Sporosarcina pasteurii: one gene and its partner. The protein of the gene in region 1 binds, or shares a complex with, the protein of each later gene. Links are inferred from orthologs where the notes say so. Each region holds a gene or a part of one and is shown on either strand. Other genes may lie near its edges. The genes, in order: AB1H92_RS08845 and smc.

Region 1 (5,311 bases):
GAATTTTTGTTTAAACAAAGATTTCATCCAATGCCGTTTTGCCGTTTCACGGAAAGGCCGGACATCTGTGCTGCACATTTATTGGAAGGACATATTGCTATTATCGTTGATACCTCTCCATCCGTAATGCTTGTGCCGGCAACACTTTTGCAACATTTACAACATGCGGAAGAATATAGGCAGGCGCCGCTAATCGGTACGTTTGTAAGGTTAACGCGTTTTATAGGGGCTGCTTTAAGTTTAATACTTTTACCATTTTGGTATTTAGTTGCAACTGAGCAACATTATTTGCCCGATTTTCTAAGTTATATAGGGCCAAAGGATATTGGTGAAGTGCCCTTGTTGGTTCAGCTGCTTACGGCGGATGTGGGGATAGAAATACTGAGAATGGCGGCAATACATACGCCATCACCGTTATCCACTGCGATGGGACTTGTGGCAGCCATTGTGATTGGACAAGTGGCAATAGATGTTGGTTTGTTTACGCCTGAAGTTGTGTTGTATGTTGCAGTGAGTGCCATTTTAACTTTTGCGATACCATCTTTTGAACTGAGTATTACGACAAAAGTATTTAGGATCATAATCCTTCTTTCAACTGCGTTACTTGGGGCACCAGGATTTTTCCTATCGCTGGCTGTTCTATTCTATTATTTATGTTCATTGAAACCAATGAACGTGCCGTATATGTGGCCTGTTGTACCATTTTTCCCAAATGCCATGTTGCGGGTGTTAATTCGATTCCCGATGACTGCAGATGTGCCGCGACCATTTATCACGCACTCGCCAAATCGAGATCGACTCAAATAGAACTTTGCAAGTTCTCCTCAGTTTGTGATAAAATTCGAATAAGTTCAGAATAAAAAAGAGGGGGAGAGCCGCGATGCTTCTCTATGGAACACAAGAGGTCAATGAAAAAGGACATTTGACAATAGGCGGAGTGGACAGTGTTGATTTAGTGAACACATATGGCACTCCGCTTATTGCATATGATATTGCACTGTTTCGTGAACGTGCCCGAGCTTTTAAAGAAACCTTTCGAGCAGAAGGGATTCAGGCACAAGTGGCGTATGCAAGTAAAGCATTTTCATCCATTGCAATTTATGAAGTTGCACAACAAGAGGGGCTTTCTCTTGATGTTGTATCGGGCGGAGAACTTTATACAGCTGTGCAAGCTGGTTTTCCACGTGAACGAATTCATTTTCACGGAAACAATAAAAGTGAAGCGGAATTAGAATATGCTTTTGCTGAAAAAGTAGGCTGTATCGTTGTCGATAACTTTTCAGAAATCGAGTTGATTAAAAGAATTTCGGCAATGCGTAAACAAGAAATGGATGTACTCATTCGAGTGACACCTGGCGTTGAGGCGCATACGCATAACTATATAACGACAGGGCAAGAAGATTCAAAGTTTGGATTTGATTTGAAAAATGGACAAGCAGATGAGGCATTTTATCGACTGCATAATGTTGAATACATTCGAGTGTTAGGGATGCATTGCCATATCGGCTCTCAAATTTTTGAAACAACTGCATTTCGTTTCGCGGCAGAAGCGCTTATGAACAAAATGATTATGTGGCGCGATGAATATAACTTCATTTGCCGTGTATTAAATTTGGGTGGCGGTTTCGGCATTCGCTACACAGAAGAAGATGCACCACTCGCACCTGCTAAGTATGTAGAAGAAATGGCTTCCGTTGTATTATCGATGACCCGTCAACATCAATATCCAATGCCAGAAATCTGGATTGAGCCAGGCCGATCTCTAGTAGGAGATGCTGGCACTACGCTATACAGATTGGGAAGTATGAAAGAAGTTCCTGAAATACGTACATATGTCGCGGTGGATGGTGGGATGTCAGATAATATTCGACCGGCATTATACGGGGCGGAATATACAGCAGTGACCGCAAATCGAATGGATGAACCTCAAACAACTGAAGTAACGATTGCTGGAAAGTGTTGTGAGTCCGGAGATAAACTCATTGAACAAGCATTAATTGCGCGGCCTCAAGAAGATGATATTATTGCAACATTTTGTACAGGAGCGTATAGTTACTCAATGGCGAGCAATTACAATCGTTTGCCTCGACCAGCTGTTGTTTTTGTCGAAGATGGAATGCATCAACTCGTTATTCGCAGAGAAACCTACGAAGATATTACGAGACTTGACATTCCATTACAGGCAGTAAAGCGAGGGGACACAATTTGAGGAAGCGAAACATATTTTTATTCCTTGGCATTCTTGTCATGGGTCTTATATGGGGTGCAGTGTATTGGTACTTTATCGCACCATCATTTGGTCCTGGCTCAGGATCGTGATTTAGAAAATATAATTTGATAAATTCTTTAGCCAAAGGGCGGTAAAATTCCTGTCTAAAACCTTTTGAGGAATTTAGTAATTTTTGGAAGGTCAACTGCCCGTAAAGGCCCGATTGGTTCAACTAACAATCAGCGAAAAATCGTCGCTGATTGAAGTTTCACTTTATTAGAAAAGAAGGGATCCATACAGATGCTTATACGTTACAAAAAGACTTATGAGAAGATTGCAATGGGTCTGCTTTCGTACATGCCAGAGGATCAAAGTGTGAAAGCATTGCAAGAGACAATTCAACAATATGAGACGGATGATTTGTGGGAATTGTATCTTTGGAAAGACGGAGAAGATTTTATAGGCCTACTAGGGATTGAAATGGGCATAGATACTTTTACTTTACAGCATTTATCTGTAAACCCGTCGTTTCGAGGAGAAGGATTTGGTAAGGAAATGGTTCAAGCAATACAAGATCGTTACCCAGATAAGAAATGTCAAAGCACTGAAGTTACAGAGTCATTTTTAAAAAAATGTACGCAAGAGGAAAGTGGAGGGGCAGATAACTAACGTCTGCCCTTCTTTTTTTCGTTCCGAAGACGAATAATTTCGGTCCGATCTCGTAAGATATGTTTATGGATGATGGCATCACTCTCTAAAGGTAAAAGTTTCATGAGCGGCTCTTCCGCCTCAACAAGCGCATGAAGTTTAGGTGAAGTAACTGAAATGGAAAAGCTAGCAAAAGGTTGCTCACGCTCAATCTCATCAATACTCTTCTTCACATGACTATAGAGGGATGGAAAATCAATACCTTCAGTATAATCAATATAGCGTTCAGATATTATATTAAATTTATCTTTCGCTTTTTTTAAGGTTCGTAGTGCTCCAATGCGATTACCTCTACGCCAATGATACAATCCAGTTGAAAGCAAAATATATCCTGTCAGTGGATGTTCTTTCGTTCTCCCCGGGAATGTATTCCAATATTCTTCGAGTACTTCATGACATTCAAAAAAATCTTGATTCTTATTAAAATAAACAATAAACTTTACAAAGTATGGATGATATAACGGTTTCAAATTATCATATCCTTTAACTGTGAGATGGGTAGGTGGTACGACATGTCCTATAAAGTTCGACTAGAAGTATTTGAAGGACCTTTAGATTTATTGCTCCATTTAATTAACCGATTGGAAATCGATATTTATGATATTCCAATGGCGGAGTTAACAGAACAGTATATCGAACATTTGCATGCAATGCGCGTATTACAGCTTGACGAATTAAGTGAGTATCTCGTATTGGCAGCAACTTTAATAGAAATTAAAAGTAAAATGCTCCTTCCTATACATGAAGATGAAGCGTTTGGTGATGAGGACAACTTTGAATTAGAGGAAGATCCACGTGATGAACTTGTCGCACGTTTAATTGAATACCGCAAGTATAAAGAAGCTGCCGAAAGCTTAAAAGATTCTGCGGACGACCGAGCTGAATATTTCACAAAGCCGCCAGAAGACATCGCGCAATATGGCGAGGTTGTTTCTGTCGGTCAAGAAGAAAGTTTAAATGTTTATGACCTCATCGGTGCATTTCAAAAAATGATGGACCGGAATCGACTTCGTGCGCCTCTTACCGCTAGTATAACAAAAACAGAGCAGTCTGTTGGTGAGAAGATGGATAACATCATGGAGAAGCTCGTCAAAAGCGGTGGTAGTTGTGATTTTTATGCGCTATTAGAAAGTAGAGATACGGGGGAGCTTGTGATTACATTCATGTCATTATTGGAATTAATGTTACGGGGGGATATTATTGTTATCCAAAACGATAATTTTGAAAATTTGACGGTATCGTATTTGAAAGAAGGCGAAAGTGTTGTGCATGAATAAAAGGTTATTAGGAATGATTGAAAGTTTTTTATTTATTGCAGGTGATGAGGGACTGACATTGAAACAACTCACCGCATTAACTGCTGAAGATGAAGCAACAGTGCTTCAAGCGCTTCAAGATTTACTAGATACTTACGAAGAAGAAATATATAGAGGAATCACATTAAAGCATTACGGTGGAGCGTATCGCCTCGTGACAAAGGCAGAGTTTGCTGAGGATATTAAAAGGTTACTGGAAAATCCTTCTCCCCAAACAATTACAAAGGCTTCGCTTGAGGTGCTGGCCATTATTGCGTATAAACAACCTGTGACGCGAGTAGAAATAGATGATCTTCGAGGTGTTAAAAGTGAGGGGCCATTACATACACTAATTTCAAGAGGATTTATTATGGAGAAAGGTCGATCGGAAGGAACTGGGCGTGCGATTTTATATGGCACAACAGATTTATTCCTTGATCGATTTGGTCTCAAATCTATTGCAGATTTACCTCCGCTTAAGTTAGAAGAAGATGACGAGGTAGAAAGTAATGATTTATTCATGACACAATTTCAAGAAGCATTTGAAATCGACAATGACGGAGGAGGAAATGATACTTGAAGCGGGCAAGTATTCTTGTCTTATTAGTTTCATTGTTTGTTCTATTCGGTGGTAAAACGGTGAAGGCAGGGTCTTCTTGGGCGGTAATTGACGCAGATACAGGGAGATTATTAATGGGTTCCAATGAAAATCTCCAACTGCCGATTGCAAGCTTAACTAAAGTTTGGACTGCTTTTACTTTGTTGGAAAGCGGTGTTCCACTTGGGGAAACGACAATTTCATCAGCCGCTGCATCTGCAGAAGGATCATCGATTTACTTGGAACACGGTACGAAAGTTGATGTTGAAAGTCTTTTATACGGACTCATGCTTCGTTCAGGAAATGACGCCGCGTATGCACTCGCGGAATATGGGGGCGGCTCATTAGAAGGTTTTGTCGATTTGATGAATGAAAAGGCATTGTATTACGGATTAAATGATACTTATTTTACAAATCCATCTGGCTTGCATGACGATAGGCATTTATCTACAGCTTATGAAACAGCATTAATGATGCGCTATGCCATGCAAAATGAAAAGT
Region 2 (12,745 bases), 230 kb from region 1 along the record:
CTTGAATCAGCAGGGAGTTCAAACTCCCTGCTGATTCAAGTTAAACTGTTAAATAAATTTTAAAAAGGAAGGAACCTTAAGCTCCTTCCTTTTCAATATCAATCTATAATATCGACAAAAACTCTTTTTCCGTGGTGACTGCCTGCTGCTGAATAAACAATCGTGCGGATTGCTTTCGCAACGCGTCCTTGCTTTCCGATTACTTTACCCATATCTTCGGCATTAACGGAAAGTTTATACGTAACTCTGCTTTCCCGTTCATCCATCGTTATCTGAACGTCGTCAGGATAATCGACTAATGGTTTAACAATCGTTTCAATCAGCTGCTTCATGTCTACCCCTCCTGATTATTTACCATGTTTAGCATTATGGAATTTTTCCATGATGCCTTGGTCAGAAAACAGGTTGCGCACTGTGTCAGATGGTTGTGCACCGTTCTGTAGCCACTTTAGCGCTAGCTCTTCATCGATTTTTAACTCTACCGGGCTTGTAAGTGGATTGTACGTTCCAACTGTCTCGATTTGACGACCGTCACGTGGTGAACGTGAATCTGCTACTACAATACGATAGAAAGGAGTTTTCTTAGCTCCCATACGTTTTAAACGAATTTTAACTGCCATTTTTTATTGCACCTCCGAATAGTTTCACACAAGAACTTATATTAACAAGCTTTTTTGTGTTTGTAAAGTGTTTTCTCTTAACACCTTAAAATTATTTTCAAATCATCGTTTCTCACCTAAAAAAAGAGTCGAGACCAGGCATTTTCATACGTTTATTTCCTTTTTGTTGCATATTTGTCATCTGTTTAACCATTTTCTTCATATCGTTAAACTGTTTTAACAAACGGTTTACTTCTTGAATAGATGTACCCGATCCTTTTGCAATACGTCTACGTCTGTTTGCATTAATAATTTCGGGTGTAGTACGTTCCGCAGGCGTCATCGATTGGATAACTGCCTCAACGCGTCCCATCTGCTTCTCATCTACTTGAGCATTTTCCAAGCCTTTGATTTTATTGGCACCTGGCATCATTTTCAATAACTCATCAAGCGGACCCATTTTTTTCACTTGTTGTAATTGGTCTAAGAAATCATCAAGCGTAAAGGTCTGGGTACGGAATTTCTCTTCCATTTCCTTCGCTTTTTCTTCATCCACATTTGCTTGGGCTTTTTCAATAAGTGACATAACATCACCCATCCCAAGGATTCTCGAAGCCATTCTTTCTGGGTGGAATGGTTCAAGGGCATCCATGTGTTCACCAACCCCGACAAATTTAATCGGTTTCTCTGTTACAGAACGGATTGAAAGCGCAGCTCCACCTCTTGTATCACCATCAAGTTTCGTTAACACAACACCAGAAATTCCAACTGTCTCATTGAAGTTTTGCGCTACGTTGACAGCATCTTGCCCCGTCATTGCATCGACAACAAGAAAGACTTCATCAGGAGTGGCCAGTTCTTGGATATCTTTAAGTTCTTGCATTAATGTTTCGTCAACATGCAATCTACCTGCTGTATCGACAATGACAACATCATGATGTTCTTTTTCTGCCTGTTCCAACGCTTGCCTTACAATGTCCACAGGCGAAATATCCGTTCCCAGCGAGAACACTGGTATCGTTAATTGTTTGCCAAGTGTTTCTAATTGCTGAATTGCGGCCGGTCGATAAACGTCTGCTGCAACAAGGAGCGGCTTTTTATTATGACGTTTACGTAATAATGCAGCAAGCTTTCCGGTAGTTGTCGTCTTACCGGCACCTTGTAAACCGACCATCATAATAACGGTTGGTGCTTTTCTAGCGAATTGGATTGGCTCTTGTTCGCCACCCATTAAATTCGTTAATTCATCTTGAACAATTTTTACAACTTGCTGTCCAGGCGTTAAGCTTTTTAACACATCTTGCCCAACAGCCTTTTCACTTACTTTTTTTACGAATTCACGAACGACCTTTAAGTTAACGTCCGCTTCAATAAGTGCAAAACGAACTTCACGCATCATCTCTTTAACGTCTGCTTCGTTGACTTTCCCTTTGCCCCTAATTTTTTGGAGCGTTCCTTGTAGCCTCTCAGCTAATCCTTCAAATGCCATGGCGACGCCTCCTACTCATGATCTTTTAATGCGTCCAATAAACGCTTTATCTCTTCTGATTGAGCTGATTCATCTACTAACATTTTCTCCATCTTTTCAATGATTTCTAATCGCCTTTGAAATTTGGAAAACAAATTTAATTTTTGTTCATAGTCTTCTAACATTGCTTCCGTCCGTCGAACATTATCATACACCGCTTGTCTAGATACATTGTGCTCATCAGCTATTTCCCCTAGTGACAAGTCTTCCAGATAATATAATTTCATATATGTTCTCTGCTTATCTGTCAAAAGTGATTGATAAAAATCAAAAAGGAAGTTAACACGTGTCGTTTTTACGAGCGACATTTTTGCCACCTCAACTTTTTATTCCAACGTAAAGCATAGTATGAACTCTTCATGCTGTCAAGCTATTTTACTTGTCTTCTTCCTCAACCTCTTGTTCGAGCCCTTCAGCAAATAATCCATAGACATACTTCTCTGGATCAAACGGTTGTAAGTCATCGACACCTTCGCCAAGGCCGACAAACTTCACTGGAATATTTAACTTATTTTTGATTGCTAAGACAATTCCACCTTTTGCTGTACCGTCAAGTTTCGTTAACACAATCCCTGATACATTAGTTGCCTCTTGGAATGTTTGTGCTTGAACAAGTGCATTTTGGCCTGTCGTTGCATCTAGCGCAAGCAATACTTCATGGGGAGCCCCAGGAACTTCACGATCGATGACACGATGCACTTTTTCCAACTCATTCATCAAGTTCACCTTATTTTGAAGTCGGCCTGCCGTATCACAAATTAAAATATCAACGTTTCGATTTTTGGCTGCACGAATTGCATCGTACATAACTGCCGCCGGGTCTGAGCCTTCAGATTGGCGAATGACTTCTACCCCTGTTCGCTCACCCCATACGACTAATTGATCGATTGCCCCCGCACGGAACGTATCTCCAGCTGCTAACATGACAGATTTACCTTCTGCTTTAAAACGAGAAGCTAGCTTTCCAATCGTCGTAGTTTTCCCAACACCATTTACACCGACCATTAAGATGACGGATAATCCTTCCTCTTGTAAATTGAGCTCTCCATTGCTCTCCTCACCCGCTTTATAAATCTCTACAAGTTTTTGAGAAATAACAGATTGGATGCCCTCCGTATTTTTGATGTTTTTCCTTTGCACTTCAAGTTTTAATTCATCAATAAGTTCCATAACTGTTTCAAATCCAACGTCTGCTTGTAAAAGTAGATCCTCGAGTTCTTCAAAAAACTCTTCATCCACTTCCCTAAACCGAGCGACAAGATCATTAACTTTAGATGTAAACTGGTCGCGTGTTTTCGTCAGTCCTTCTTTAAACTTTTCAGTAACTGCTTCGTTCGTTCCAGTAATCTTTTCTTTTAACCTTCTAAAAAATGACATTTTCTAACCCCTCTCTTCTGATTACATCATCACTTCTTCGGGTACTTCCGATAATTTAACGGAAATTAGTTTGGAAACGCCTGATTCTTGCATTGTAATTCCATATAAAACATCTGCGCCTTCCATTGTACCTTTCCTATGCGTGATGACAATAAACTGCGTCTTATCTGAGAACTTTTTTAAATAGTTGCTATATCTAATGACATTCGCTTCATCAAGTGCGGCTTCAACCTCATCTAATATACAAAACGGCACAGGACGCACTTCTATGATGGAAAATAGTAGCGAAATCGCTGTAAGCGCCCTTTCTCCGCCAGATAAAAGACTTAAGTTTTGCATCTTTTTGCCTGGCGGTCTAGCAACGATATCAATACCCGTATGCAGTAAATCAGTCGGATCTGTAAGAATCAGGTCAGCATTTCCGCCTCCGAACATTTCTTTAAACACATGTCTAAATTGATTTTGCACGGCATCGAATGTTGCTGAAAAACGGATACTCATCTCATGATCCATTTCCGACATCGCTTCTTGCAAAGTCTCTTTCGCCTCTAATAAATCATTACGCTGTGCAGTTAAAAACTGATGACGTTCAGACACTTCTTCATACTCTTGCACTGCGCTTGGATTAATGGGGCCTATACTTTTAACTTCTTGCTTTAATCTAGCCAATTGATTGCGTTTCTCTTGTTCATCAAAGTCTAAACTTAATTCATCGTCTGGTCGTAACCCGTATTCATGAAGCAATTTTTGAGTAATCGTTTCATAAGTCACTTCAAGTCGGGATAACTCAATGGTTTGTTCATGAAGTGTCGCATTTAGTTTCTCTGCATGATCGCGCAGTTGGCGTAAATGTGTTTCTTGATGATTTTTTTGAACGACAATTTCTGAACGACTTTTTCTCACTTCAGCAATCGATTTTTCAATTTGTTGTTTATCTTTTGCTGAACGCTCAATTTGTGCGGCTATCTCTTCAGCTGTTACATGTTCTCGCTCTTCATCTGTTAAGTATTCTAACTCTTGTTGTAACAAGTTCATTTTATCAATCGAAGCCTGATTGGACGCTTCCATATCTGTTATCGCTCTGTTTTGGTAGGAAAGTTGTTCACGTAAAATTGCCGCTCGCTCCCGGAGTTCTGTTAACTGGGCCGTAAGTGCGGCTTCTTCATTTCGCCAATCTCTAGCAAGACGTTCTAGCTTTGTAATTTCTGCTTGTAACGATTCAAGCGTCTTTTTTAACGTTGCATGAGCTGTTTCCAGTTCATTTTTCTTGTCCATTAATTCCGAACCAGCTGTTTCAGCTCCAATTCGACCAATCTCAACTGCTTCTAATTCGCTTTTAACAGTATGTATGGCCATATCGCATTCACGGACATCTGCTTCGGCAGTGGCCATTTCTAGTTGTAAAGCTTCAGATTGTTTGCGGAAATGCTCTACGTTCTGCATATACTCAGCGACTTTCAATTTCGTGTCACTAATCGATTTGTTCCCTCTTTCAATAGAGGCAGACATTTGCTCAACTTGTTTTGTTAACGTTTCAAGTTCAGCCCTTCTAGAAAATACTGAGGAACGACCTTGAGCGCCACCACCCGTGAGCGATCCACCCGCATTCACAATATCGCCATCTAAAGTTACAACACGGTAACGATAATTTAAAGCCTTAGCAATCGCGGAAGCTCCGGCGAGGGATGAAGCAACAAGAACATTTCCTAGTAAATTTTCAGCAATGATTTTATAAGTCGGTTCGACGCGAATGAGTCCATCAGCAATCCCGACAAATTCTGGATGTTGGGCTATCGTTTGGATAGTAGATTGTTGGATTTTTCGAGAACGCATCACATCTAACGGAAGAAATGTCGCTCTTCCTTTGTTTTGTGTTTTTAAATAACCAATTGCTTTTCTAGCATTCACTTCGGAAGAGGTTACGATATGCTGCATAGCTCCACCGAGTGCTGTTTCAACCGCTTTAACATAATCATTTTCAACAGTGATTAGTTCGGCTACAGCACCTTCTATACCGACTAATTTTCCAGCTTCACGTGCGACAAGTACTTCTTTTACACCTGAATAAAACCCTGAGAAATCCGCCTCTAAGCTTTGCAACGCACGTAAACGGCCTTGCATTTCATGTTGTTTATTATGAGCTTTTTGAAGTAGCTCTTGTTTACTTCTTAAATCATCTTCATGCTTTTTTAATTCAATTGCATCGTTTGTATAGTTTTTTGATGCTTCTTTTGCTGATTTCTTTATACGGTCTAATGCTTGTACTTTAAGTTTCTTATCCGCATTTAACGCTTCTAATCTATTTCTTAAGGATACCGTCTGCTCATTAATTTTCTGAGAAGATGTTTTTTCCCCCAATAGACGTTCCTCGATATGCTTTAGTTCATTTCGAATGGTCGCTTCTTCATTAAGTCCGTCAATATAAGATGACTTTAACTCTTCAATCTCATGCTCAGTTTCTTTAACAGAGCGAGTCAACATTTGAGATGTGTCTTTTATCTCCGCTTTTACTTCTTCATATTCTTTATTTAGGACAGTTACATTATTATAGGATTCTTTTATTTTTTCTTCTAAATCCGCCTGTTCAGCTTTTGCGCTCGTAAATTCAGTCTGCACCCGTTCGATTTGTAAACTAGCATTTCGTTCCTTCTCGACGGATAAGAGACGCCTACCTTCCCACTTTTCAGTTTCTGCGCTTACTTGGACAAGTTTTTGTTGCAATGATTCAAATTTTTCCTCTTGCTGATCCAGTAGCTTTTTTATCGCGGAAGATTCAACTTCATTTTTTTCTATCGCCTCAGCTAATACTTCTTTTTCCGCACGTTGTTTTTCTACGGCTATCAACTTTTCTCGCAATTTTTCATGTAACTTTCTGGCATCGTAATTGAGTAGTAATATATCCGCTTCTCGAACATCTCCAGAGATTTCCGCGTGCTTTTTAGCCGCTTCAGCCTGTTCTTTAAGCGGCTCTATTCTAATATCAAGTTCTTTTAATATATCAAGCACGCGGTCGAGATTATCTGATGTCTCAAACAGTTTATGTTCTGCTTTACGTTTCCTTGTTCTATATTTTAATACGCCTGCAGCTTCATCAAAAATATTTCTGCGATCTTCCGGACGGCTATTTAAGATTTCATCGACGCGTCCTTGAGAAATAATCGAAAATGCTTCTTTCCCAAGTCCAGAATCCATAAATACATCCGTAATGTCTTTTAATCTGCATTGCTGCCTATTTAATAAATAAATACTTTCACCAGAGCGAAAGACACGTCGCGTAACGCTAATTTCAGTGTAATCTAGGGGAAACAAACCTTTACTATTATCAAGAATTAACGTGACTTCTGCAAAGTTAAGTGGCTTTCTAGAATCACTCCCCGCAAAAATCACATCTTCCATCTTGGCACCACGTAAAGATTTCGCCGATTGTTCGCCTAATACCCAACGGATCGCATCGGTAATATTACTTTTTCCACTACCATTGGGTCCGACGACAGCTGTAACGCCTGGCACGAAATCTACACCTATACGTTCTGCAAATGATTTGAACCCTATTATTTCAAGCCTTTTTAAAAACATCTAAATCTTCTCCTCAACCTGCTAGCTCTTAAGTTCTGCAATTGCATGTCGGGCCGCTTCCTGCTCTGCTTCTTTCTTCGACCTACCTTTTCCGGTACCGAGTGTTTCTTCATCTAACTGTACAACAGTGATAAATACTTTTGCATGGGCAGGGCCCTTTTCCTCTACTACTTCATAATGAAGCTGTCCATTATTCGTTTGTTGGACAATTTCCTGTAACCGACTTTTATAATCCATCACATGCGAAAAAGCACCGACACTTACTTTTGGAAATACTACTTTTTCAAGAAATGCGGTTACTGCTTCCATGCCTTGATCAGTGTATAGCGCACCGATGAAAGCTTCAAAAACATCTGCTAAGAGAGCCGGACGTGTTCTTCCACCTGTCTGTTCTTCCCCTTTACCTAAAAGAACATAACGACCAAATTCAAGTTCATTCGCAAAGGAAACAAGTGCTGGTTCACAAACAATTGCAGCCCTTAACTTTGTCAATTCACCTTCACTCATCGTAGGTTCAGTCGTATAAAGAAACTGGGAAACACCTAACTCTAACACTGCATCCCCTAAAAATTCAAGTCGCTCATTATCCGTATATTTTTTTCTTCGATGCTCATTCACATATGATGAATGCGTAAATGCATTGTATAAAAGTGACACTTCCTCAAATTGAATCGCAAGTTTTCGTTGCAATTCCTCAAAGTCTTTTCGAACTGTTTGTGGAAGGATCATTTTAGGATTCGTTGTTGTACGTTTACTTGTCATAAGAACGATTCTGCCTTTCCTACGTAATGTATATAATTTTACCTTTTTCAACGACCAGTTGCAAAGTAAAAAAGAGACGCTTCCATCCATTTCAAAGGAAAAGGATAAAAGCGCCTCAGCTAAATTGCATTAGCTTCTAATTAGTTCACTTTTGTTTCGATATATGAAACTGCATCGCCGACAGTTGCAATTTTCTCTGCATCATCATCAGAAATCTCCATATCGAACTCATCTTCTAATTCCATTACAAGCTCAACTACGTCTAGTGAATCTGCACCGAGATCATCACGGAAAGATGCTTCTGCTTTAACTTCGCTTTCATCGACACCTAGACGGTCTACGATTACTTTAGTTACTCGTTCAGTTACTGTTGCCAAATTTGTCACCTCCCCTCAATGATTAAGTAAAAGCGTAAGCGCCTGGTCAGAGACGACAGGCATAAGGCGGTTTGGCGAAGCGGCGCTCTTTGCCGCACAGCCGAAACGACTTATGACCCGAGTCTCTAGGCGCTGAAGCTGGATAGTAAAAGCATAGGCTTCGAAACTGGATATAACTATGTGAAAGGCGCTCCCCTTCACTACTTACATCACCATTCCGCCGTCAACATGGATGGTTTGTCCTGTAATATAATCTGCGTCTTCCGATAGTAAGAATAACACAGTCTTAGCGACATGTTCAGCATTCCCTAGTTTCGCTAATGGAATCGTCGCAAGCATTTGTTCTTTTACATCTTCGCTTAATGCATCGGTCATTTCTGTTGTAATAAATCCTGGCGCTACTGCATTGACATAGATATTACGTGATGCCAATTCTTTCGCTGACGTCTTCGTTAATCCGATTACCCCTGCTTTTGCCGCCACATAATTTGCTTGTCCTGGATTTCCTGAAACACCAACGATGGAAGCAACATTGACAATTTTACCTGCACGTTGGCGCATCATTTGACGTGTAACACCTTTCGTGCAGAGGAAAACGCCTTTTAAGTTAATGTCAATGACATCATCCCACTCGTCTTCTTTCATTCGCATGAGCAAATTATCTTTTGTAATTCCAGCGTTATTTACAAGTATATCAATTGAACCGAATGTTGCAATTGTCTCGTCCACTAAGTTTGTCACACTATCCGCGTTAGACACATCTGCTTGGATTGCAAATGCTTCTCCGCCTGCTTCTTGAATTAGTTGAACAACTTCTTCTGCTTTTTCTTTACTGCCGCTATAGTTGACCACTACTTTAGCGCCTTCACGCCCTAACTGAAGTGCAATTTCACGCCCAATACCGCGCGAAGCACCTGTGACGATTGCTGATTTCCCTTCAAATCTACTCACTTTGACCACCCTTTCGAAGCTTCCAATACTTCCGCTAATGATTGCTCATCGTAAACCGATAACACGGTTGCTTTTCTATCAATCTTCTTAATTAAGCCACTCAACACTTTACCTGGCCCACATTCGATAAAATGTGTCACACCATTTTCTAGCATTGTTCGAACAGAATCTTCCCAACGTACTGGAGAATATAACTGTTCGACGAGTAAATCCTTTAACTGGTTGCTATCCTCAACAATCTCCGCATTAACATTCGCAATGATTGGTGGTGTTGCGTCATGCATTGTAATTTCATCAAGCGTCGCCTTAAGTTTCTCAGCAGCCGGCTTCATAAGCGAAGAGTGGAATGGACCACTCACATCTAACGGAATGGCTCTTCTAGCTCCCGCTTCTTTTAATTCGTGACAAGCTTTTTCAACGCCTGCTTTCGTTCCGGAAATGACGATTTGGCCAGGGCAGTTCAAATTCGCTGGTTGTACAGCATCCCCGCTCTCTGTAATCTTATTCGTAATTTCGGATACCGTTTCAGCATCCAATCCAAGGATAGCCGCCATCGCACCAACACCTGCTGGTACTGCTTCATTCATATACAAACCACGTTTATGAACAGCTAATACACCTTCTTCAAACGTAAGAACACCTGAAGCTACGAGCGCTGTATACTCACCAAGACTATGGCCTGCTGTATAATCTGGTTGAATTCCTTCTTCTTTTAAGCGACTCGCAATCATCGCGCCTACAGTTAACAATGCAGGTTGCGCATTGTAAGTAACTGTCAATTCTTCCTGAGGCCCTTCTTCAATTAGTTCACTTAATGAAAAGCCTAGTACACGGTCAGCATTCGTAAAAAACTCTTTACTCTGCTCATGATTCTCTACTAACTCAGTACCCATTCCTACTTTCTGAGAACCTTGTCCAGGAAATACGAAAGCAATCTTCGTCATTTTGTTAACCCCTTCCCAATCGTTTCATGAATCGTTTCTGTCACTTCATATTGCACCATTGTTCTTGCTTGGCGAATTGCATTATAAATTGCACGGGCATTTGACGAGCCATGCGCTTTAATAATTGGAGCTTTTAGGCCAAATAACCCTGCACCGCCATATTCGGAGTAATCCATTTTATTTTTCAATCCGCCTAACTCGTTCTTCACAAGTGCAGCAGATAGTTTAGTTTTCATCGAGGACATATACACTTCTTTAAGCATTGTGAAAAAGCCAAGTGCAGTTCCTTCAATTGTTTTCAATACCATATTGCCTGTAAAGCCGTCTGTTACAATTACATCGGCCGCTCCCATTAATAGATCACGGGCTTCAACGTTTCCAATAAAGTTGATAGGCGCTTCCGAAAGAATATCAAACGCTGCTTTCGTTAATTCGTTTCCTTTGCCTTCTTCTGTCCCAATATTTAACAGCCCAACTCGAGGCGTTGCAATGCTGCGAACTTTTTCTGCGTAAATACTTCCCATTACGGCATATTGACCAAGATGCTCCGGCTTCGCGTCAGCATTTGCACCGAGATCCAGCATAACAAAGCCTTGGCCGTCTACTGTTGGTAGCGTCGGTGCAAGTGCTGGTCTCTCAATCCCATCAATTCTACCGACAATAAATAGGCCTGCCGCCATGAGTGCTCCAGTGTTTCCCGCCGAAACGCCCGCATTCGCTTCATTTTCCTTAACTGCTTGCGCCATGCGTACCATCGACGCATCTTTTTTTCGGCGAATTGCACGAACAGGTTCATCATCTGGCTCAATAACTTCCGCACAATGAATGACCTTTAAACGTTCATGCTTTTGTAAATAAGGCGCCATCTTTTCTTCATCACCATAAATATGTATATGTATATCTGTAAATTCATTCAAACTTTCCAATGCACCTTGAATAATCTCGCCTGGCGCATGGTCGCCACCCATTCCATCTAAAGCAATAATCATTGTTTATCCTCCTGCTTCTTATCCGTCGTGCGGTACATATAGAATTGTCCTGTAAATACAAGAACATCACCTACAGTTGACTCTACTTTAACCAAGGTACGTCTCTCTTTTACAGTTTCCTTGATTACTTCTGCACGTGCAACAACTCTATCACCGGCTTTGACAGGTTTAAGAAATTCAATATTGGATTTAACTGTCAATGCCAGGTCATCATCCATGACCGCAACAGCTAGTGAATTTGCTTGTGCGAACAAATGATGCCCTCTAGCAATTCCATTTCGTTGAAAAACATGGTCCGCAGTCACATCAAAAATCGAGATGGCGCTAGCATCGAGTTTAATATCAATAATATCGCCAATCACTTCATCTGACCCTAAAGACTTTACTTCTCCGGCCATTGTCTGTGTAGCGACTTGCTTCAAACGTTTACGTAATTCCGGAATTCCACATTCAAGTCGATCCAATCGGATTGTTTGAACACTAACCTCAAAATGTTTGGAAAGGTCTTCATCTGTTACAAATGGATTTTCTTCTATCAATTTCCCCAGACGTAGTTGCCTTTCTTTCTTAGGCATTCGCACATACTTCACCTTCCGATTTAGCACTTGGTACTAATATCAGTATATAAAGAGAGGTATCAGAATGCAAGAAATTTATAAATGCACATAATAAATATTTTTGTAAAACAAAAAGTAGCGGAGAAAGAAGATGCCCCCGCTACTTTGAATCGTTTTATAAATCTGCCTATCTTCCATAATCAAACGCACACACAGAGGTTCGGTACAATCGACTATCAATCCATTCGATCGGTACTTAAAGCGCCCGACTGTTCTAGATTTTCTCTTAGAACACGGTATTCCTCTGAACTCCAAAACTCTTCAGATGCCAGAAGTTGTTCAGCATCTTTCCTTGCTGTATCAAGTGCCCGGTAATCATGAACAAGATCGGCCATTTTAAATTCAGGGAGTCCGCTTTGCTTTTTACCGAAAAAGTCGCCGGCCCCTCGTAACTCCAGATCCTTTTCAGCTAAAACAAATCCATCATTTGTTTCTGTCATTGAATGCATTCGTTCTTTACCTTCTTCTGTCTTCGGGTCTGCTAAAAGCACACAATAGGATTGCTCTGCACCTCGGCCGACACGTCCTCTTAATTGGTGGAGTTGAGATAAACCAAAGCGCGTCGCATCATAAATTAACATAAATGTTGCATTTGGTACGTTTACGCCTACTTCAACAACTGTTGTAGAGACTAGGACATCGATTGCACCTTCACTAAACTCATGCATAATTTGATCTTTTTCATCTGGATGAAGACGCCCATGCATGAGTCCTACTTTAAATTTGCCTTGAAAATATACCGTTAATTGATTGTAGACATCTACAGCATTTTGCACATCAAGTTTGTCGGACTCTTCAATAAGCGGACAAATTACGTATGCTTGGCGACCTTTCTGTAGCTCGCTTGCCATTTTTCTCAAAACCGGCTGTAAAGCATCTTCTTTCAACCAATGCGTTTCAATTTCTTTTCTACCAGCTGGCAATTCATCCAATATCGATACATCCATTTCACCAAAAGCCGTAATGGCTAACGTTCGTGGAATCGGCGTAGCAGTCATAAATAAGACATCGGGGTCTATGCCTTT

The links.
Region 2: the proteins of AB1H92_RS08845 (region 1) and smc are in contact, whole or in part, in a crystal structure (PDB 3ZGX), measured with the Bacillus subtilis proteins. The link is inferred for Sporosarcina pasteurii from one-to-one orthologs.

What each region holds. Positions count from the first base shown.
Region 1 is NZ_CP160452.1:1,892,910-1,898,220, reverse strand. The notes cover bases 2,385-5,311. They hold AB1H92_RS08845 (segregation/condensation protein A), read left to right. Parts: upstream 2,385-3,429; coding sequence 3,430-4,194; downstream 4,195-5,311. Other genes in these bases: AB1H92_RS08835 (D-alanyl-D-alanine carboxypeptidase family protein), read left to right, coding at 4,789-5,311; scpB (SMC-Scp complex subunit ScpB), read left to right, coding at 4,187-4,792; AB1H92_RS08850 (DUF309 domain-containing protein), read right to left, coding at 2,875-3,387; AB1H92_RS08855 (GNAT family N-acetyltransferase), read left to right, coding at 2,510-2,878. Also shown: AB1H92_RS08865 (spore germination protein), read left to right, coding at 1-807; lysA (diaminopimelate decarboxylase), read left to right, coding at 881-2,209. UniProt on the Bacillus subtilis protein: Participates in chromosomal partition during cell division. May act via the formation of a condensin-like complex containing Smc and ScpB that pull DNA away from mid-cell into both cell halves.
Region 2 is NZ_CP160452.1:2,118,388-2,131,132, forward strand. What follows is about bases 3,326-7,479. They hold smc (chromosome segregation protein SMC), read right to left. Parts: upstream 7,081-7,479; coding sequence 3,526-7,080; downstream 3,326-3,525. Other genes in these bases: ftsY (signal recognition particle-docking protein FtsY), read right to left, coding at 3,326-3,504; rnc (ribonuclease III), read right to left, coding at 7,102-7,479. In the rest of the region: AB1H92_RS09990 (KH domain-containing protein), read right to left, coding at 99-332; rpsP (30S ribosomal protein S16), read right to left, coding at 348-620; ffh (signal recognition particle protein), read right to left, coding at 733-2,088; AB1H92_RS10005 (putative DNA-binding protein), read right to left, coding at 2,100-2,435; more of ftsY, read right to left, coding at 2,503-3,325; more of rnc, read right to left, coding at 7,480-7,842; AB1H92_RS10025 (acyl carrier protein), read right to left, coding at 7,983-8,219; fabG (3-oxoacyl-[acyl-carrier-protein] reductase), read right to left, coding at 8,424-9,170; fabD (ACP S-malonyltransferase), read right to left, coding at 9,167-10,114; phosphate acyltransferase PlsX, read right to left, coding at 10,111-11,103; transcription factor FapR, read right to left, coding at 11,100-11,684; ATP-dependent DNA helicase RecG, read right to left, coding at 11,897-12,745. UniProt on the Bacillus subtilis protein: Required for chromosome condensation and partitioning.